DNA from 2 places in the Vibrio sp. Vb0937 genome. Region 1 is predicted to be linked to the other one. Evidence: riboswitches for the same ligand, from Rfam matches in the RefSeq annotation. Region 1 holds a riboswitch; the other holds the start of a gene.
The links. A riboswitch is a leader RNA that binds a small molecule or an ion and turns the genes downstream of it on or off. The one in region 1 is predicted to bind cyclic di-GMP.
Positions count from the first base shown of each region.

Region 2: it holds a riboswitch for cyclic di-GMP, as region 1 does, so the genes downstream of both, R7P67_RS07305 (TfoX/Sxy family DNA transformation protein) here and gbpA (N-acetylglucosamine-binding protein GbpA) in region 1, are expected to answer to the same signal.

Region 1 is NZ_JAWOTK010000001.1:293,362-304,427, reverse strand. Features, by position in the region: gene R7P67_RS01345 (alpha/beta fold hydrolase) at 1-667, shown strand, start outside; gene R7P67_RS01340 (rhodanese-related sulfurtransferase) at 1,131-2,111, shown strand; gene R7P67_RS01335 (DUF6482 family protein) at 2,180-2,485, opposite strand; gene R7P67_RS01330 (cryptochrome/deoxyribodipyrimidine photo-lyase family protein) at 2,594-4,075, shown strand; gene R7P67_RS01325 (fasciclin domain-containing protein) at 4,156-4,656, shown strand; cyclic di-GMP riboswitch class I at 4,929-5,029, shown strand; gene gbpA (N-acetylglucosamine-binding protein GbpA) at 5,128-6,591, shown strand; gene R7P67_RS01315 (patatin family protein) at 6,644-7,516, opposite strand; gene R7P67_RS01310 (MarC family protein) at 7,707-8,348, opposite strand; gene nfsA (oxygen-insensitive NADPH nitroreductase) at 8,544-9,266, shown strand; gene R7P67_RS01300 (hypothetical protein) at 9,336-10,229, opposite strand; gene R7P67_RS01295 (polysaccharide export protein) at 10,688-11,066, shown strand, end outside.
Region 2 is NZ_JAWOTK010000003.1:94,427-105,492, forward strand. Features, by position in the region: gene R7P67_RS07295 (DUF2007 domain-containing protein) at 1-186, opposite strand, end outside; gene R7P67_RS07300 (TVP38/TMEM64 family protein) at 207-893, opposite strand; gene R7P67_RS07305 (TfoX/Sxy family DNA transformation protein) at 1,008-1,598, opposite strand; cyclic di-GMP riboswitch class I at 1,715-1,804, opposite strand; gene purR (HTH-type transcriptional repressor PurR) at 2,092-3,096, opposite strand; gene torD (molecular chaperone TorD) at 3,565-4,212, opposite strand; gene torR (two-component system response regulator TorR) at 4,479-5,189, shown strand; gene elyC (envelope biogenesis factor ElyC) at 5,261-6,046, opposite strand; gene cmoM (tRNA uridine 5-oxyacetic acid(34) methyltransferase CmoM) at 6,161-6,952, shown strand; gene mukF (chromosome partition protein MukF) at 6,955-8,292, shown strand; gene mukE (chromosome partition protein MukE) at 8,273-8,998, shown strand; gene mukB (chromosome partition protein MukB) at 9,001-11,066, shown strand, end outside.

The DNA.
Region 1 (11,066 bases):
TCACTTGCTAGAAAATGAAGAGTACCTACCAAATGGTCAACGCTTCACGGTGGAACAATTTCAACAAATCGGCATCAACTTTGGTGTGAGTGATACTTTCTTACCAACTTACTATTGGCTAGAAAGCGCGTTGATTGAAGTGAACGGCAAACCACAACTTCGTTATGAGTTCTTAAACGATATGTTGGCGCAGCAAAACTTCCAAACCAACCCGATCTACGCCATTTTGCATGAATCGATTTACTGTCAAAGCTTCGCGTCGAATTGGAGTGCGCACCGCGTTCGCCAAACCCGATCAGAGTTTAATTATGAATCTGGCAAGCCATTTTACTTTACGGGGGAAATGGTCTTCCCATGGATGTTCGACCAATACGTTAACCTCAAGCCACTAAAAGACGCCGCAGAAATATTAGCCGCGAAAGAAGATTGGGCTGCGCTGTACGATCAAACACAACTGGCTCAAAACAAAGTGCCTGTCAGTTGCGCCGTTTACGCCGATGATATGTTTGTTGAAATGGATATCAGTCGAGAGACGCTCGCGTTAATCCCAAATTCAAAAGCGTGGATCACCAATGAGTACGAGCACAACGGTTTACGTGCCGACGGTGAACGTATTCTCGATAGGCTCATAGCCATGGGCAAACAGACCGCAGCTACGTTGAAATAAGCACAGCAGACGTTAGAAAAACGCCTTTTCAGTATGTGGTGAAAAGGCGTTTATAGCGGTTTATGAACAATGGCGATCAGTCATTCACTCTTTGTCCCTAAACCTTTATCCCTCACCACCTCATGTATAAAACTGCGACATGTCCTTTCCTTGTCAATGACTCCGGTGATTATTTGGTGCTTCTTGCGCCTAACTTTTTTGAAGGGCCTAAAACAGAATAACAACATAAATTTAAACCAAAAGTATCGGCCCCAACCTACCTGACTCACTATAATTAATGCTTATAATTTGAACACATAGCGGCTTCACCTGCGGACATGCACCCCCTATCAAAGACCGCCAGGCCCCGCCTACTCATAATATCCGTATAATTTGTCCGTATTTCCGACTAGTTTAGTCAGGTATACTTCGTGCCGCTAAAATTTTAAGGTCGTTGACCACCTGTATTTTTAAAGGAAACCTCATGAGTCAGTATGTAGTTTGTGCGCTGTACAAGTTTGTTGAGCTGAATAACTATCAAGAGCTACGCGAGCCATTACTTGCGTTGATGGAAAAACACCATATTCGCGGAACATTACTACTGGCAAGTGAAGGTATCAACGGTACTGTTGCATCTGATCGTGCAGGTATTGATACGCTACTGGAGTGGCTAAACAACGAACCTCGTTTGACTGGCACCGTATACAAAGAGTCGTATTCTGAGACCCAGCCATTCAATCGCACCAAAGTGAAATTGAAAAAAGAGATCGTAACATTAGGTGTTGAAGGTATAGACCCTCGCCACGTAGTGGGGACTTACGTGAAACCTCAAGAGTGGAACGATCTTATTGCTGATCCTGAAGTGTTTGTTGTCGATACACGTAATGATTACGAAATCGAGATCGGGACATTCAAAGGCGCTGTAAACCCAAATACTGAAACCTTTCGTGAATTCCCAGACTATGTAAAAGAAAACATGGACCCGGCAAAACACAAGAAAGTTGCGATGTTCTGTACCGGTGGTATCCGCTGCGAAAAATCAACTGCTTACATGAAAGAACAGGGCTTTGATGAGGTCTACCACCTAGAAGGCGGCATTCTTAAATATCTTGAAGAAGTTCCTCAAGAAGAGAGCATGTGGGAAGGCGATTGTTACGTATTTGACGGTCGTGTTGCCGTGAACCACCAGCTAGAAAAAGCAGATTACGATTTATGTAACGCTTGTCGTCTACCGATCACTGAAGAAGACAAACAGTCAGAATTGTTCGAGCAAGGCGTGAGCTGTCCAAAATGTCACGGCACACACTCAGAAGAACAAATTGCTCGATTCCGCGAGCGTGAAAAACAAATTGTTCTTGCAGAGCAGCGAGGCGAGCAGCATGTTGGTGGTGAAAGTGCCAAGCAAAGAGAAGCCCGACGTGCCGCTAAGTACGCGCAAAAAGAAGCGCAGCGTAAACAAGACTAAGCCCAACTCTCCTTATATTTAGCGAGCTGCCGTATGGTGGCTCGCTTTTACTACGCACCAATACTCTTTCAATACAATTTTGTATCCCTCACCAATACCTCTAGTTGATTGTCTCTTTTGCCTTCGGGTAGCCCCACCATTTCATCATAAGCACTTTGATGCACTAGAACCTGCTTATTTGCTTTGATATTCCTGCACTTCTTTTGCATCTCGATCAGGGAATGAGCCCTCAAAAAGATACCGTTGTCATCAGTGATAAATTGCGCTTCTCCATCAATCACGACAGATGCCTGGTACAATGCGAGATCAAGCGAATGAATGAGCAATTTGTCTACATAGAAGTATTTTTGTAACTTACTCAATGGTATTGCCATGTGTCACCTCCCTGAAAGTTACCTCTACGTTTTGTAGAATAAAACCGATCATTGGATGAGATTTCTTCGGTTTACTTGCGTACAACATCGGAAACAAAGAGGATTCCGATGCAAACAATCAATGTCGTGTGGTTAAAGCGAGATTTGAGGCTGACTGACCATCAACCACTAACTCAAGCATTATCAACAAAGCACCCAACTGTGCTTTTGTATATTGTTGAACCATTGCTATTGAACAACCCACACTATTCTGAGCGCCACTGGCGATTTGTTTGGCAATCACTGCAAGACATGGATGAAACGCTCAAAGCGTATGGGCATCGAATCACGGTGCTGTTTGACGATGCCTTAGCATGTTTCCAATCAATTCAAGCGCAATATCAAATCAACGCTGTTTTTTCTCACCAAGAAATAGGACTCAACTGCACCTTTGAACGAGACCGACAAGTTGCCGCTTGGCTGTATGAGCAGAACATCGACTGGTTTGAGTTCGAACACGGTGCTGTTATCAGAGGTGCAAAAAACCGGCAAGGTTGGGACAAACATTGGGACTCTGTCATGAGAGCCTCAATAAGCCCTATTGAGATCCAAACCGACTTATTGCATTCATTGGATGCAGAAGCTCTCGGCTGTTCGTTTTCGCCACCATCATCCTGGCTATCAAAATGCAAAGGAATGCAAACGGGAGGAAGCCGGCTCGCTTGGAAAACACTAGAGGACTTTTTTCATCGTCGAGGTCGTGATTACTATCGAAGCATTTCTAGTCCCACAGCCTCACGCACAGCCTGTACTCGACTTTCTCCATACCTCGCTTGGGGTAACATATCCTTGCGTGAAGTTTATCAATACCTTTTGAAACACTGGCAAGTCGCTGGATTTCGTCGCAGCTTAATTGCATTGTCTTCACGGCTTCATTGGCACTGTCACTTCATCCAAAAATTCGAATCGGAATACGACATGGAGTTTTACTGCGTTAATCGGGCTTACGAACCATTGATTAGACAAAGTAGTACTTTCGATGAAGAAAAGTTAGCAGCATGGAAATCCGGGCATACTGGCGTACCTTTGATTGATGCCTGCATGCGCTGTTTGCACCACACTGGTTACATTAACTTTCGCATGCGTGCCATGCTGGTTAGCTTTCTTACTCACCACATGAACATGGATTGGCGAGTAGGTGTAACGCATTTAGCGCAACTATTTCTCGACTTTGAGCCTGGAATTCATTACCCACAATTCCAAATGCAAGCAGGAGTAACCGGGACTAACACAATCCGTATTTATAATCCGATCAAGCAAGCCCAAGAACATGATCCTAACGGTACGTTCATCTACAAGTGGGTGCCTGAGTTACAAATGGTTCCTCCCCCTCTTTTATTCGAGCCCTGGACAATGACCCAGATGGAAGCTGTCATGTATCAATTGCAGCCAGATAGCCGTTACCTTGCACCTATTATCGCACCAGACAACGCAGCTAAGGCAGCAAGAGAGCGCTTATGGACGTGGCGGAAACGAGCTGATGTGAAACAAGAAGGCAGACGAATTCTTGCGCGACATGTTAGACCCTCAAAAGAAAGTAGGACGCGATGATCATCTTTCAATCACGATGCGTACAAATGCAAACACACTCCAGGGAATCCGTTGTACCCTCAACTAGTAAGGAACACATTATGTTCAAACGTATCTTAGTTATCGCGGCGACACTGATGGCGACATTATCTTTTATGCTTCCCGTTCAGGCTCATGAGCATGGCATGATGAAAGCCGATATTGTCGACGTTGCCGCTGAAAATGGCTCTTTCAATACGCTTGTTGCTGCGGTGAAAGCAGCGGGCCTGGTTGACACTCTCAAAGGGGAAGGCCCATTTACTGTTTTTGCACCAACGGATGACGCTTTTGCAAAACTGCCAGACGGCACAGTCGACATGCTCTTAATGCCGGAAAACAAAGACAAGTTAGTATCTGTTTTGACTTATCACGTCGTCCCAGGGAAAGTGATCGCTGCCGATGTTGTTAAGCTAGACAAAGCGACTACGGTTCAGGGGCAAGATGTCATGATTAAAACCATGGGCGATAAAGTCATGGTTAACGATGCAAATGTCATTGCAACCGATGTGAAAGCTAAAAACGGTGTCATTCACGTGATTGATACTGTCATCATGCCGAAATAACACCATTCAAAGGGCGGTACACTCCGCCCTTTAGACAGAACTTCTTCCACCCTTAGCACGATTCCTCTCCACTTATCCCCAACAAACCCCCACCCATTCACCATGACTATAAAAAAGATAAAAACAAAATTAAAATCAATACCTTGCAAGACGACACTGCACAATATTGACGAGGTTAAGATATCGTTATCTTTCAATTTGAGAACAGGATTCCATGTCAGTGACGTTTACTTTTCCACATGTAAATTCTTAAGCTAAATTTTGGCTGCTCAATCACATTTCGGCAAACCATTCGAAAGGGTGGGACGCAAAGCTTCCGGTCTGTCTGCATTTAAAAATCTAAAAGAATGCTCATGATAGCGGGGTTACCATGACGCAGTGTTACAGAAGTCCAATTTCTGTAGCGTTGCTTTATGCTCAGCATGCGCCGGGGTGTGACACTAGTTTGTCAGCCATAACAGAGGACATGTGATGAAATCATTTCCAACCAAATCCGTACTCGCGTTAGCACTTGCAAGCATTAGCTCAGGTGCTGCGGCTCACGGTTATGTATCAGAAACCAATGGTGGTGTCGCTGCAAGTCGCTCGGCACTATGTAAGTATCCAACGCCAGATACTAACGAAAAAAATAATAACTGCGGTGCGATTCAATATGAACCGCAAAGCGTTGAAGGCCCTGATGGCTTTCCCGAAACAGGGCCTCGCGATGGTAAAATAGCGAGTGCCGAAACCGCTTTAGCAGCTGCCCTTGATGAGCAAACTGCCGACCGTTGGGTAAAACGCACTATTCAAGCAGGTACACAAACTTTTGAATGGACATTTACCGCTAACCACGTGACGCGCGACTGGAAATATTACATCACCAAGCCTGATTGGAACCCAAACGCTTCACTATCACGAGACTCTTTTGATCTAACTCCTTTCTGTGTCGTCAACGGCAATATGGTTCAACCCCCGAAACAGGTAAGCCATCAATGTAATGTGCCTACTCGCGAGGGATACCATGTCATCCTGGCAGTATGGGATGTTGGCGACACTGCAGCCTCATTTTATAACGTGATCGATGTGAAATTTGATGGTGACAGTCCCGTTATTCCAGATTGGAAGCAAGGCGGTCAAATTATTCCTACAATGGATTTAAATATTGGGGATTCGGTTTATACGCGCGTATTTGATCAAGCAAGTGAAAACATAGCGTATAGAACTGAACTAGAAATTACCGATGCAGCAATGGGCCAAGCGAAAAACTGGTCTTACGCACTCGCGACTAAGCTAAACCAAGAACAAGCAAAACTGCAAGCCGGGCAGTATGCAGAGGATAAATTCACTCCTGTTTATGGTACTAATCCGGTGTATCTGCAAGCAAATAGCGGCCTTGAGCGAGTAGAGATCGGCTATAACATTGAAACTCCTGTTCCAGAATACTCACTCACAGTAGATGGCTTAGCAGACGAATATATCATTGAGTCAACACCGACAACGTTGGATCTGACACTAACTGCTGAAGGCGATTTAAATGCAGAACTCACCGTTTACAATCACCATCGCGAACCACTTGCAAGTTGGGCAAACGAAATGAAAGACGGCTCGGTAGAAGCGATATCGCTCGCTTTAAGTAAATCGGAGCCGGGTCACCATATGCTCGTAACACGTATTAAGGATAAAGATGGCAACTTGGTGGATCAGCAAACGCTCGACTTTCACTTAAAAGAAGATCCAGTAACGCCACCACCATCTGGTGAGTACGATTTTGTCTTCCCTGAAGGACTATCTAGATACACGGCGGGCACAAAAGTGCTTGCCAGCGACGGGGGCATTTATCAATGTAAACCTTTCCCATACTCTGGTTACTGTATGCAGTGGAAAGAAAGCGCAAACCATTACGAGCCTGGAATAGGTTCACACTGGGAGATGGCTTGGGATAAAGTCAACTAAATCACCCTTTGAACGTTACGCAAAAGAGCCTCACTATGAGGCTCTTTTATAATCAAACGCAAAAATGACAATTTTCCCGGTCTAAACCATGAACACCAGATAAACTAGTGAGATGCGCTCGCCCCTCAATCAGCCCCATTTCATACCCTTCTAGTAAAACGGATTGTCGCATTGATAAGCGCTGAACATGAAAATTATCTGGTGGGGCAATTACCCTAACATGTGTTCCTGGTGGAGGGTTACGAATAAACTCTAATGATTGATTATAGTTATCTGCACGTCTTAACATCGCATCCGCCATTTTGGGGTGCTCCGCAAACAGTTTCTTCATCAGCCATGTGGTCTTAACTGGCTTTTTGGCATAATTCAGCGGGTGAGAGAGTACTACGGTTATGTCGCGAGCCCCTCGACGATAAGCCTCACGCACTGGTATAGAGTCAGCGACCCCACCATCGGTATAACAACCGCCAGAAAAACAAGGGGTATGCTTGTAGGCAATCGGCAATGCTGTTGTCGCTTCAATCGCATGGTGAAAATTATCACGTGTCACGCGATAGTAATCTGCTTGCCCTGTATCTACATTTGTTGTCGCTGCGAGAAAAGGAACGCCATTAAACAGTTTATTTTCATCGACGGGATACAAGCGATTAGATTCTTCAAACAGCCACTTCACATCAATGAGGTCCCCACCTTTAACGAAGCGAGTTGGGTCAAAAAAGCGTTTGCTTGTGGCCAGCTTAGTAATGACGTTAATACTGCGATGCGGGTAGTCGGTCAAATACCCAATCAAATTTGATGCACCAGCAGATACACCGATTGCAAAATCAAACGGTTTATAACTCTGCTCTAAAAACGCATCTAACACTCCGCTTGCGAAGACGCCTCGCATCGCGCCGCCTTCTACTACAATTGCTTTTGTTGCCATATTTCCCCCATTCTCCTTGCCAAAAGAGTAATGAAATTCGTGCAATCACAACAATTGAATATTCTTATTATTGAAATAGGTGAAGTCTATTTATTTCTCTCTTAGAAAATGAAAACTAAAGTTCAAAAAATCCGTACCCGTTAGAAATGTAATTGCGGGCTTAACCAAGGTGGCAAGGTCTAAGAGAAATCTAGGAGAAAACCGTTTTATAGGCTTCGCCCGCGCCATCAATGAACATTTGAGTACCAATAACCGCTAGAATTAAGCCCATCATTTTAGTCACAACATTTAGAGCACTTGGTCCAACCGCTTTGACCAATTTGTCTCCAAATAAAAACAGTACATAGGTGATCACACAGAGGACAGCGAAAGAAACGATAGTAATAATGGTTTGATCGAAACCACCCGCTGTCGCAAAGTTCATCGCGGTAGCAATCGTTCCAGGCCCAGCTAATATTGGCATCGCCAGTGGAGACACTGCAATACTCAATGCCGCCCGTTGCTGAGCTGGTGAATACGCCTTCTCTTTGGTTTTCTGATGCGTCGAATCACCTTGAAGCATGTTAAAACCTATCAAAAACACCAAAATGCCGCCTGTTATTCGCAATGCATAAAGCGTGATACCAAACAAATCAAAAATTAACTTACCGGCAATAGAAAATATCGCGATGATAATAAATGCAATAAAAACCGAGCGGAGCGCAATGGAACGGATGGTTTCTTTATCTTCATCAGCAGTTAAACTCAAAAAGATGGGAATATTGGCGATAGGGTTCATGATGGCAAAGAAGCCCATAAACACCGTAACTGTATGAACAATGAGTTCTTTCATATTTTCCACTGCATTTAAATTATTGATTCTAAAAACAGTATATACGCTCTCAAACAGAACGAGTGGTGTATTCTCGATTCGTCTTCACACTTATGCACCAAGCATTGTTTTTCTTTTGAGATAGTTTACCGACTCATCAAATGTCGCTAAGGTGAGTCTTCAGCCTTTACACGTAACAGGGGATGTTAAGTCACCATGAACAGCACGATTCAAACAATTCTCAATCACCGCTCAATTCGAAAATTCACCTCACAACCGATTGAGAGCGAACAATTAGATGCCATTCTTCAAGCCGGCCTTGCGGCGTCCTCATCAAGCATGTTGCAAGTCGTTTCAATTATCCGCGTGACCGACAAAGAAAAACGTACACTATTAGCTCAATATGCCGGAAATCAAGGGTACGTTGAAAGCGCGGCTGAGTTTTTGGTGTTTTGCATTGATTACCAACGCCACGCCAGTATCAACCCAGATGTTCAAGCTGACTTTACCGAGTTAACTCTAATAGGCGCTGTAGACTCGGGCATCATGGCACAAAATTGCTTGCTAGCGGCGGAGTCGATGGGACTAGGAGGTGTGTATATTGGTGGTTTACGAAACAATGCCCAAAAAGTAGACGAATTATTAGGTTTACCTAAAAATACCGCCATTTTATTTGGTATGTGTCTTGGTCATCCAGCTCAAGCCCCTGAAGTAAAACCTCGCCTACCTAAGCATGTCGTGGTGCATGAAAATCAGTATCAAGACCTAAACTTGGATGATATTCAGACGTATGACCAAACTATGCAAAACTACTATGCAAACCGTTCGAGCAATCAAAAACAGAGTACTTGGTCGCAAGAAGTCACCAGTAAACTGGCTGGCGAATCACGTCCGCACATCCTGCCTTACTTAAACAGAAAAGGGCTCACTAAAAGGTGATGACCACAATACGATAGGATCAAAAAAGGCCTCTGAAGAGGCCTTTAGAATTTATCAGCAAAAACTTGCTTAGTTACCGCCTGTCGCGCCAGTGCCTGGACCCGGTGGATCTTCAGGTTCAATTGGCTCACCGACTTCCGCATCTGGAATTTGTGGTACGTCAGGTTCGATATCTTCTAATGGAATGTCGTTATCGATAGCCTCTTGTACATCAGCAACAACTTTCTGAGTATCTTCAGCTGGAATCGTTACGTAGATAACGTCACCTGAATCATTCTCAGGATAATTTGGGTTCGCCGCGATTACATCTTCTGTGATTGCTTTTGCAGCAACAGCTACAGCTTCAGGCGAAGCTGTTGGGTTCGCTTTGATGATATCTGATACAACGTTTGCTGTTGCAACTAGCTGAGTAGCAAGTGCGCTGTTACCACCCTCACTGCCAAGTCCTGCTACTACAGATTCTGTATCACGAAGGATTTCGTCAACTGTTTTACCACTTGCATTGATATCGATACCCAAATTCTCGAATACTTTTTCAGCGATATCAGAAGAGTATACTTCACCATCTTTTAAAGAGTTAGCAACCAAAGTCGTAAATGGAGAGCCTGTTACCAATGAATCCGCCTGGGCTAGGCCTTGAGGGATTTTGTAGTCAGATGTAATAGGTTTGCCATTTGACGCGTCTTTACTATCTTCTGTGTGCGTTAATACGAAAGCACAATCACCTGGCGCATTTACAACGTTGATATTTTCAAAACGCGCTTTACCAACCATACCTTCATAGTTTGTTGTATTTTCAATCGCGTCGTATGTCTCACCACCACATACTGCTTGAACTTTCATGCCGATAACAGCTGGGTCATAAGCCTGAACTGAGTATCTTTTTACCTCAGGGTCGCTGTCACTACCACAACCTGCTAGTAGGACTGCTGCCACACTTGCCGTTAAAAGTTTGATTTTCAAAATTAGCTCCAATATTTGTTGTTATATCCGACCGCAACAGGAAGCATAACGGCAGTTGCATATAGTGTAAATAGGATGCATACAACTTTGGCATGAGTTTTTTCACATTCTTGCCTGTTTGCTTGTGCAAAATCATGCATTCATCTCAATAACGTTAAATAGACACAATTTTGTCATGTATTCGTCAGTATTTTTTCAAGTAACTTGTTGCCTTTATTGCAACCAGATGGATAATAGTTGACTATTTTTTGTGGGTCGGATTTTCACACCTTCATTAATGAAACTAAGAGCTCTAAGTCGCTAGCAGCCATTTGGAGTGTTTATTACACAAATAATTCTGAATGGACTCGCTTTCTAAAGGCTTAAAACTGCAGTAAATCATCAATATTGATGAAATGCAGTTCAATTAGAATGAATCAATTTCAGTCGGCAAACTTTCTTTCGGTAGTTATAAACCAATGAACACATTTAATAAATTTTTGGGGATATCAGTACTTCCTATCCTTCTTACAGGGTGTACTTTGCCTGGTAGCCACCTTTCGGTCAGTGACAAAACAGTCATGAGCACTGAATCGAGTGATATAGAGTCTCAGGTTACCGTTTATCCCTTAACTTTGGAGCGCGTAACGTCTTTAAATTCAGTGGACCCTTTTTCAAAACCAAACCCAGAGTTAGATATTGAAATCGCAAAATATGAATACGAAGTAGGACCTGGCGATATCCTAAATATCACTATTTGGGATCACCCAGAGCTAACGATCCCAGCGGGCTCATACCGAAGCTCAGCCGAAGCGGGTAACTGGGTGCATTCGGATGGCACGATCTTCTACCCTTACA
Region 2 (11,066 bases), on a different contig from region 1:
TTCAGCTTTCATCTTTTGTGCCGTGTCAAAAAGCCACACATAAGGATCGGTATCATCACCAAACGGCAGTTCTCCTTTTAAGCCGAAAATACCTTCTCCGCGAACTTCACAGTAAATTTGTTCCACTTTAAGCAGCTCACATACAATGTGTGCTTCTGCTGGGTTTTTAGCGATAAATATTTTCATCAAAATACCCACTTCACCAATTACGAGTTTTGCTGACTTGGTGTCGGCCTTACTTTATTCATAACCCATTTAGTGATGATTGGAAATAGTCCCAATAGCGCAAAAGACGCTAATACTGCGGGTGAAACAATGCCCGATAGGCTTTCAATTGTTGCTAATTGAGTACCTGCATTCAGATATACGGCTGTGCCTGGCAGCATACCTATTTGGCTAGTGAGATAAAATCGACCTACAGACATCGGTGTTAAGCCCATCAGTAAGTTGATTAGAAAGAAAGGGAATACAGGGATTAGACGCAAGGAAAATAGATAAAAAGCTCCGTCTTTTTCGACACCTTGATTAATTGCGTTGAGTTTATTTCCGAATTTGTTTTGTACCCAGTCACGCAATAAGTATCGGCTGCTCAAGAAGGCCAGTGTTGCCCCCATAGTGCTAGCGAAAGAAACCAGTAGCAAGCTTGTCCAAAAACCAAATAAGGCTGCACCAAGTAAGGTGACTACTGCCGCTCCTGGGATAGAAAAAGCGGTAATTGCAATGTAGGTAAAAAAGTAAATCGCAGCCGAGAATACAAAATTCTGATCGATGTATGTAGTTAGTGCTTCTTGTTGGGCTTTTGCATTCTCTAAGGTTAAATACTGGCCAAAGTTAATACCTAAAAAGACGATAGCCGCTAGTAGGATGAGACCTAATATCAGTTTCTTATTCATAATTTTGATTCCAATTTGGGATATATGTAATAAGACAGTAGGAAAACCGAAAAAATTTCACAAAAAAACCGCAGATTAGACTGCGGTTTTACAAGATAGTTTTTAGGCCGACTTTTATTGGAGGCCGTTCATCAACTCATCTCGGCGAGCTTGAGGTACCACACTCCAATGAGTGCCGTTGATAGCACCTTCTAGTGCCCATAGCAACTCAATGTTGACGGTTGCAGAGTGCGTATCTCTTATCGCTTTATAGGCGTTAAGCGCACCTTCCTCTTCAAGCTTCTCTACGGATTCGATGCCGGCTTTTTTTAGCATGCGCTCGGTAGCCAGTCGTAAGTTAGGCAAATCTTTCAAACGGTTAGGCTTTGTACTTGCTTGCTGTTCTTTCTCAAGCTTTGCCTTTTTCAATGATTGATTCGCTACTTCGATTAAGCGTTCGCTTGATTCCCATAAATCGCTGGAAATAGCGTAGTACTTTGTAACGACTGGAAAGCCACGTTTTTTATAAACGTAAGGCTTTAGCCCTTGTTTCTCGAAGTCAGATGAAGTTTTTTGGTCTGCTCTGATATGAAGCTGATTGTTTACCACTAGTGCAAACATTGTTTCATCAGCGAATAGTCCGAAGCCACCAAACATTGAGCGCGACTTGATATTACCAAGTGCCTCAAATAGCTTCATAGAGTCTTTGAGTATCGGTTTATCCATGTTTTGTTATCTCGGTGTAATTAATATTACGCCACCAAAAGTCAGGTCCGAGAGAGTAGCAAACATGCGTAAAAACAATGTCATTACAGAGTAAAGTCATTGCTTACACACTTGCCATCGGTAACCCCGCTACCTTCCATATCGTAATATGGTTCAGGCCGGAGGCTTTGCGTCCCACTCTTTCGAATGGTTTGCCCTGTGCGTGACACAATGAGCATACTTCTTATATTGAATTAACATCACGGTTTAGCGTTAAAAGTGTGATTTCGGTTCAATAAAAATGATAGATTGAATGCTCTATTTTGCATATGGAAAGGTGCAAATTGGCCTTTGAAAAGGAGTTCTTAATATATATTACATTTATATAAAACAGGGAGTTAACGTTAGTCAATTGTTATTAGAGTGGTGTGAAGTATTAGAGAATGCTTAATTTTTCCAAAAAAATAAGCGCCCCTGTAGAGCGCTTATTTAACACGGTTAAATACAGTGAAATTTAGTTCATTTTTTTCACAGTATTTCGAATTACAAGCTCAGGTTGCATTTCGAAAATTCGTTTTTCGTGTTCTTTATCTTTGATACGCTCAAGTAGAATTTCGAATGCATTTTTACCAACACGACGTTTAGGTTGGTGGATAGTCGTTAGCGGTGGAGAGAAGTATTCCGCAAGCTCTATGTTGTCGTAGCCGATCACTGAAATATCTTCAGGAATTTTGATCCCGTTTTGTTGCAAGCGGCTCATTAGGCCTAGAGCCATTGTGTCGTTAAAACAGAATACCGCCGTCGGGCGCTTGTCCATTGCGGTAATTTTATCTGCAACTAATACGGCCGTATCACATTCAAAGTTACCTTCAAGGATCCAGTCTTCATTTACAGCTAGGTTCGCTTCGCTCATTGCGCGACGGAAACCTGCAATGCGCTCTTGGCAAGCAAGCTTTTCAAAATGACCGCTTAGACAAGCGATATCCGTATGACCATTGTCAATCAGATGTTTGGTCGCAATGTAGCCACCTTCTTCTGAGTTATCCATGATTTTGTCTGCTTGCGAGCTCTCTGGGCCCCAATCCATGACCACTTTAGGAATGTCCGCATGACGGTCAAGCATCTCTTTTAGTTCTTCGGTTAAGTCAGAACACATCACTAGGATGCCATCAACGCGCTTTTCAGCCAGCATACGAATGTAATCGCGTTGTTTTTCGTAAATCCCGCCTGTGTTACATAAAATCAGAGTATAGCCTTGGCGGTAACAGTAGCTCTCAACGCCATCAATCACTTCTGAGAAAAATAGGTTAGTTGATTGAGTTACTAACATGCCAATCGTACGAGTTGAGTTGCATTTTAGGCTGCGTGCAACGGCACTTGGCGCGTAATTCAGCTCGTCAACGGCTTTCATTACTTTTTCTTGCGTTGCTTCTGCAACGAAACGCGTTTTATTGATAACGTGCGAAACTGTCGTAGTGGAAACGCCGGCTAAGCGAGCAACGTCTTTTATCGTGGCCATAAATGGTGTCCTGTATCGAGCTACTGAAATATGTCGTATTGGATGTACCTGATGCTCTAATGGTTTCACACCTAGCAATATAAAATTGGCGCTAAGTGTCTCGGCAGCGGTTGATCCAAGTGCGACAAAAGGGTACGTAGCAGCATCGGTCGATGAATTTTATCTTTTTTCTATCTGATGAGAAATTGCCATCAACCTGTTAAGAAAACACAAAAACCGCTATATTTCAGCGGTTTACATATAAATCATATTTAATCGTTTGCGCTCACATTTTAGCCCTATGTGGACTGACTAGCAATGTTTTCAGCAAGAGATTTGTGTATTTGAAGTCACATTTTGACTGCTAAATAACCAAGCGTCTTTGCGCTAAGTTAAGGCAAACGAATATTATACCCAAGTTACTTACAATTGGTCACTTTCAGGCATACAGGAAGCCCGATAGGCAGGCTCCCTAAAAATAGGCGGCAATTATTCACCAAGAAGGTAGGCGCTGTCTAGTTTACAAAATGCAACTAATAGTTTCGCGACACTCGAGTAAAATCCAAATTCGTCGAATTTTTTACATTTGTCTGAAAACTGAGGTAACCAAGACATCAATTGTTGCTGGATAAAGTCGTTTTGTTTAACGAAGGCTTCTTCCATGTGTTTTTCTTGTTCAAGCTCGTTTGAGCGGATAATCATGTTCCCGAGAAAGTCGAGCTCAACGGCTAAGTGATCCGCAGGTTCCTTTAGGTTTTCGTCTACTTGAACGCCAAATTCAGCCATCAACTTTTCCATTTCCTCAGCTGGCTTGTCATTCAGTAAACCTGATTCACCAATGTACATGGATGCGTAAGGAAGAGCGCCGTATTTTTCTGTCTTCAAAAACAGTTCACAAAAGTCAGCTGCAAGCTCTAGTTGTGCATCTTCACGATCTTGTAACCGATTCAATGCATCAACTAGGCTATCAACGGCTGGTTTTAGCGACTCATTTTCACCTAAACCTGCGAGAAAACTGCGAATTTCAACACTGTGATAGGCTTCCAATTCTTTCTCTGTTAGTTCTTTTGCGAACAAGCTCGAAAACCACCAGTAAATTTCAGCGCGTTTTTCATTAAAAGCTTTCACTTCTTGCATTTTGGGCTCCTGAATGATGCTTCAAGTCATGCATCACAAAGTCAATTAGGGATATCCCCTAAGTGTAATCAATTAAAATGAATAGCAGTAACTATAATTGTTATGTTTTATGGTCAAAAATGACCGTTTATTAATAGCAATGGGTAAGCTTGTTTTGAATCAATAAAAACGCTAAATCTTGCGTTTTAATGTATCTATGACTAGAAATGTTACTAGTTATGAATAGAATACGTCTTGGATAATAAGAAGACAGAAAAGTGGTGTAAATGAGCTATCACGTATTAGTCGTAGAAGATGATGTTGTAACTCGTAGTAAGCTTGCGGGATATTTCCAAAATGAGGGCTACCAAGTCAGCGAAGCAGAGAGTGGCGCGGAAATGCGTGAAGTTTTGCAAGCGGGCGATGTAGACCTGATCATGCTGGATATTAACCTGCCTGGTGAAGACGGCCTGATGCTTACTCGTGAGTTACGTAGCCAATCGGATATTGGTATCATATTAGTAACAGGACGCACGGATAGCATTGATAAAATCGTAGGCCTAGAAATGGGTGCTGACGATTATGTGACAAAACCTTTTGAACTGAGAGAGCTGTTAGTTCGCGTTAAAAACTTGCTGTGGCGTATTTCAGCAGCGCGCAGTGGCAGCTCGAAAGCGAATGAAACCAGTGAAGAGCACATTGTGCGCTTTGGGGAGTGGACATTCGACATTCAACGTCGCGCACTTAGCCGCAACGGTGAGCCAGTAAAACTAACTAAAGCAGAGTATGAACTTTTGGTGGCATTATCGTCTTACCCTAACCAGGTGTTAAGTCGTGAGCGTATTTTGAACATGATCAGCCATCGAGTGGATGCGCCGAATGACCGCACCATTGATGTTCTTATTCGACGTATGCGCGCAAAAATGGAGTTCGATCCTAAGAACCCACAGATTTTTGTAACGGTGCACGGCGAAGGCTATATGTTTGCTGGTGACTAGTTTGAACATAACTCAATCGTAAAAAGAAAAGGAGAGCTTCGGCTCTCCTTTTTTGTGGCTTCAAGATAATACTAGTTTGCTTCAACCATTGGTGTTTGCCCGACAGTATCACGCAACCTTTGCCAAATACTGCCCAAGTACTCATGCCAATAAAGCTCTGTTTGTTCTAAGTAACGCGCTTTAGGTGAGTATTTATCCCAAGGTTGACTTATCTCGCTAATAGCTAAGAAGTTGGTCGGGGCTGGGATTGGTTTAATGCCTGCTGCGTTGAACTCATACAATGCACGGCTCATGTGACTCGCAGAAGTGACTAACACAATCTCCTTTTGTTGAACGAATGCAGCCGCTTGACGCGCCTCTTCCCACGTATCTTTCGCATCTTCTAATAAAATGATATCGGATTTCGCGACTCCCAACGCAAGGGCAACGTTCGCCATCATTCGCGCGTGGCTAATTTCAGATCCGCCAGCATAGCCGGATAAGATTAATTTCGCGCCTGGATACATTCTTAAAATACGAATGCCCTCAGTTAAGCGCATTAATGCTGCACGGCTTAACTGCGAGGTGGGTGGAATCTCGTCATCGATAACATGACCATTCCCTAAAACCATCACGTAGTCGATGGTGCCAGAAACTGGCAAAAAGGCTTTATGCTCTCGCTCTAACGGCATAAGAAGCTTGGTTGAAACAGGTTGGAAGGCAACAAGAAAAATGCCAACAAAAGAGAATAGAACAACGAAGCAGCCAGTTTTACGTTTTGTAGTAAAACTAATGAGAGCAAGACCCAACAAGCCTATCAGCAGCAATGCCGGAAGGGGCATAAGCATGGCTGACACTACTTTTTTCAGCTCAAACATACATAAATAGTCCGAAAAAACATCAATTGATAATAAAAATGAGGGTATCCCTCTTTATTCCTGCTTTCCTTGTGCCAGAATAGCGGCACAATCCGTTATGATAACTCAGCAGAAGTGACAGAAGACCGCAATTTCGACGATATCGCCCACAAATTTGCAAAAAATATTTACGGCTCCGATAAAGGGGAGATCCGCCAAATCATTGTGTGGGAAGATTTTCTACAGATTCTAAGTGAATTAGATGCTGACCAGCAACCCCTAGAAGTGTTAGACGCTGGTGGTGGTTTGGCACAAATGTCGCAAAAGCTTGCTAAGCTCGGACATCGAATCGCTTTATGTGATCTATCTTCGGAAATGCTGCAGTTGGCTAAGCAGGATATTGAAAAAAACGGTTTGCTTGAGCAGTATCGCCTGATTCATTCGCCTGTCCAATCCATCGGTGAACATATGGATGTACAGGTCGATCTGGTTATGTTCCACGCTGTGATGGAGTGGCTGGTTGATCCTAAGGCCGCACTTGAAACAGTTCTAGAACAAGTAAAACCGGGAGGCATCGCATCAGTCATGTTCTACAACCACCACGGTTTAGTCTATAAAAACGTGGTTTGTGGCAACATTCCTCATATATTAGACGGCATGCCTCACCGAAAAAGATTTAAACTACAGCCGCAAAAAGGCTTAAAACCTGAAGAAGTCTACCAGTGGATAGAAAATTCAGGTTTTAATATTTGTGGCAAATCTGGTATTCGCTCATTTAGTGATTACATAGGCAATATGGAATACATGGGTGATTACGAGTTTGAAGATGTGTTGGCGCTAGAAAAACAACTTTGTCGACAAGAGCCATACCTCTCATTAGGCCGCTACATTCATGTGTGGGCTAAAAAGAACGATAAACAGGAATAACAATGAGTGAGATGACTCTCAATGCTGCAGAGCAACCAATCGATGAGCTGGTTGGCTGGGTTAAGCAGCACGATTTCTCGTTGAACCTGACCACAGAGCGATTGGCATTTTTGATAGCCATTGCCGTACTGAGTAATGAAAGGTTCGATGAAGAACTGGGTGAAGGTGAACTGCATGATGCATTTGCCATCGTCACTCGACTATTTGATGAGACTGGCGAAGCCTCCGCTTTTCGTGCGAACAATGCGATCAACGAGATGGTTAAGCAGCGTCTTATGAGCCGTTTTGTCAGTGAAATTACTGACGGAGCGAGCATTTACCGCTTGTCGCCATTAGCGATAGGAATAACCGACTACTACGTGCGTCATCGTGAGTTCTCAAAACTGCGTCTATCTATCCAGCTATCCATGGTAGCGGATGAAATGGCGAAAGCGATTGAGGCAGCACAAAAAGGTGGCACACCGGGTCACTGGAAGAAAAACGTATACGGTGTTTTAAAATATTCTGTAGGCGAAATTTTCGATCAAATTGACCTCAACCAACGTGTTATGGATGAGCAGCAACAGTCAGTGAAACAACAGATTGCTGACCTGCTTAACAAAGACTGGCGCGAAGCGATCAACAACTGTGAAGCACTTCTGTCAGAAACATCAAGCACGTTGCGTGAACTTCAAGATACGCTGCAAGCCGCCAGTGATGAACTGCAAACTCAGATCCTCGATATTCAAGAAATTGTTTACGGTGACCCTGAGCTGGAGTTTATCGAAGAAGCCTTGTTTGGTCTGCAAATGAAGCTGGACCGAATCACAAGCTGGGGCCAGCAAGCGATCGACCTTTGGATTGGTTACGACCGACACGTGCACAAGTTTATTCGTACTGCAATCGATATGGATAAGAACCGTGCGTTTAGCTCGCGTCTGCGTCAATCCGTCAAAGATTACTTCGATGCGCCTTGGTATCTGACTTATGCAGATGCGGAGAGGCTTTCTGACCTTCGTGATGAGGCCCTAGTACTGCGTGATGACGAGGTCACGGGTCAAGTTCCGATGGAAGTAGAATACGAAGAGTTTCAACAAGTCAATGATGAGCTGTCTGAACGAATTGGTGACATGCTAAAAGCGCATAAAGATCAAGGCACACCAATCGATTTGAGTGTGGTACTGCGGGATTACCTTGCACAGCACCCTTACACTCATCATTTTGATTTAGCTCGCATTATCGTCGATCAAGCTGTACGTCTAGGGTATTCAGAATCGGATTACCAAGCGATTCAACCAGACTGGAAAGCAATCAACGAATTTGGGGCAAAGGTACAAGCGAATGTCATCGACCGATACTAATGAATACATGTCAGAGAATCTGGCAAAAGCAATTTCTAACCCTCTGTTCCCAGCGCTAGACAGCATGCTTCGAGCAGGGCGTCATATCTCAAGTGAAGATCTAGACAACCACGCGTTGTTGTCGGATTTCGAACTTGAGCTTTCTTCTTTCTACCAACGCTACAACACCGAATTGGTGAAAGCGCCAGAAGGTTTCTTCTACCTTCGTCCACGTTCAACATCTCTGATTGGCCGTAGTGTTCTTTCTGAACTGGATATGCTGGTGGGTAAGGTACTGTGTTTCCTTTACCTAAGCCCAGAGCGTCTTGCGCACGAAGGCATCTTCACTAACCAAGAGCTGTACGACGAACTGCTTGCTCTAGCAGATGAAAATAAGCTGATGAAGCTAGTGACGAACCGTGCTACCGGTTCTGACCTTGATAAAGAAAAGCTGTTTGAAAAAGTACGTACGTCACTTCGTCGTCTGCGTCGCCTAGGCATGATCATCAACATCGGTGAAACCGGTAAATTCAGCATCAGTGAAGCGGTATTCCGCTTTGGTGCCGATGTACGTATTGGCGATGACATGCGTGAAGCGCAGCTGCGTCTGATCCGTGATGGTGAAGCAGTAGTGCACACCAAAGAGCCAAGCCAAGGCAGCTTATTGTCTGAAGAAGATCAAGACGACCAAGCCCAAGAAGAAACAACAGAAGAGGGTGAAGCATGAGCATGATTGAACGCGGTAAATACCAATCGCTGACCATGGTCAACTGGAACGGCTTCTTTGCCCGTACGTTTGACATCGATGGTCTGGTCACCACGCTATCAGGTGGTAACGGTGCAGGTAAATCAACCACAATGGCGGCGTTCATCACCGCATTGATTCCTGACCAAACGCTGCTGCACTTCCGTAACACGACAGAAGCAGGCAGCAGCCAATCGTCTCGCGACAAAGGTTTGTACGGTAAGCTACAGCCGGGCGCATGTTATGCGGCGCTAGACGTGGTGAACTCACGTAACCAACGCCTATTGTTTGCAGTAAAACTGCAGCAAGTTGCGGGTCGTGATAAGAAAGTAGACATCAAACCGTTTGTGATCCAAGGTCTTCCAAGCCATGTGAAACCAACGGATATTTTGGTTGAAAGCGTATCTGCGACTCAAGCTCGTGTACGTCAAATCAACGAAGTAAAAGAATCGATCGCGGAATTTGAAGGCGTTCAGTTCAAAGCGTTCTCTTCTATCGTGGATTACCACGCACAAATGTTTGAATTCGGTGTGATTCCGAAGAAACTGCGTAACTCTGGTGACCGTTCTAAATTCTACCGCCTGATCGAAGCATCGCTTTACGGTGGTATCTCAAGTGCGATTACGCGCTCGCTACGTGACTACCTTTTGCCACAAAACGGCGGCGTGAAAAAAGCGTTCCAAGATATGGAATCGGCACTGCGTGAAAACCGCATGACGCTAGAAGCGATCAAAACCACGCAAGCAGATCGTGACTTGTTCAAACACTTGATTACAGAGTCGACCAACTACGTGGCCGCGGACTATATGCGCCATGCCAACGAGCGCCGTAAAAAACTAGAACAGACATTGTCTTTGCGTTCAGAGTTATTTGGTTCTCGCGAGACCTTGATTGAGCAAAACAATCTGCTTAATCGCGTTCAAGAAGAGCTGGAACTGTTGATCGAGTCGGAATCGGCGCTAGAGCAAGATTACCAAGCGGCTTCGGATCACTTGCAACTGGTGCAAAACGCACTGCGCCAGCAAGAGAAGATCGAACGCTACCAAGAAGATCTTGAAGAGCTAAGTGAGCGTCTTGAAGAACAAATGATGGTCGTGGAAGAAGCGCAAGAACGCGTGATGATGGTAGAAGAGCAAGCGACCGTTGCAGAAGAAGAGGTGGATAGCCTTAAGACGCAACTTGCTGATTACCAGCAAGCTCTTGACGTTCAGCAAACTCGCGCCCTTCAATATCAACAAGCAGTTCAAGCGCTGGAGAAAGCGAAGCAGCTACTTGGCGATGACAGCCTAACGGCGGAATCGGCTCAAGCGCTTGTCTCTGAGCTTAAGAGCAAAGAATCAGAAAGCACCAATGCGTTGCTATCGGTTAAGCACAAACTGGACATGTCTTCTGCAGCGGCAGAGCAGTTTGAAACCGCGCTTAAACTGGTACAAAGCATCGTTGGTCAAGTTGAGCGCAAAGACGCGTCTGAGCATGCGAAAACTGCAATTGCGAAAGCGCGTGAGTCACAACAAATTGCACAAAACGAACAACAATGGCGAGCACAACACCGTGATCTCGAACGCAGCCTTAACCAGCAGCGTCAAGCACGTGAACTGGTTGCTGAATACAAAAAGCAATATCACGTTGAACTAACCGATGAGGTTACGTTTGAACAAGAACGTGAACGTCATGCGACGCAAATCGAATCACTAGAGATAGCTCAAGAAGAAGTTCGTGATCAGCGTGGTGAACAGCGCCGTCTAGAGCAAAACGCGGTGGCAGAAATCAGTAAGCTTGAAGCAATAGCACCAGCTTGGATTGCGGCGAACGATGCGCTAGAGAAACTGAGAGAGCAGAGCGGTGAAGAGCTTGATGATCGCCATGCGGTAATGAACCACATGCAAGTTGTCCTTGAACAAGAAAGGGAGTTGTCTTTAGCTAAAGATAAGCTTGCTGAGCGCCGTAGCCAGCTAGACTCTGAGATTGAGCGTCTTGCTTCTCCTGGTGGTTCAAATGACCCTCGCCTGAAAGGTTTGGCAGATACGCTGGGCGGTGTATTGCTGTCTGA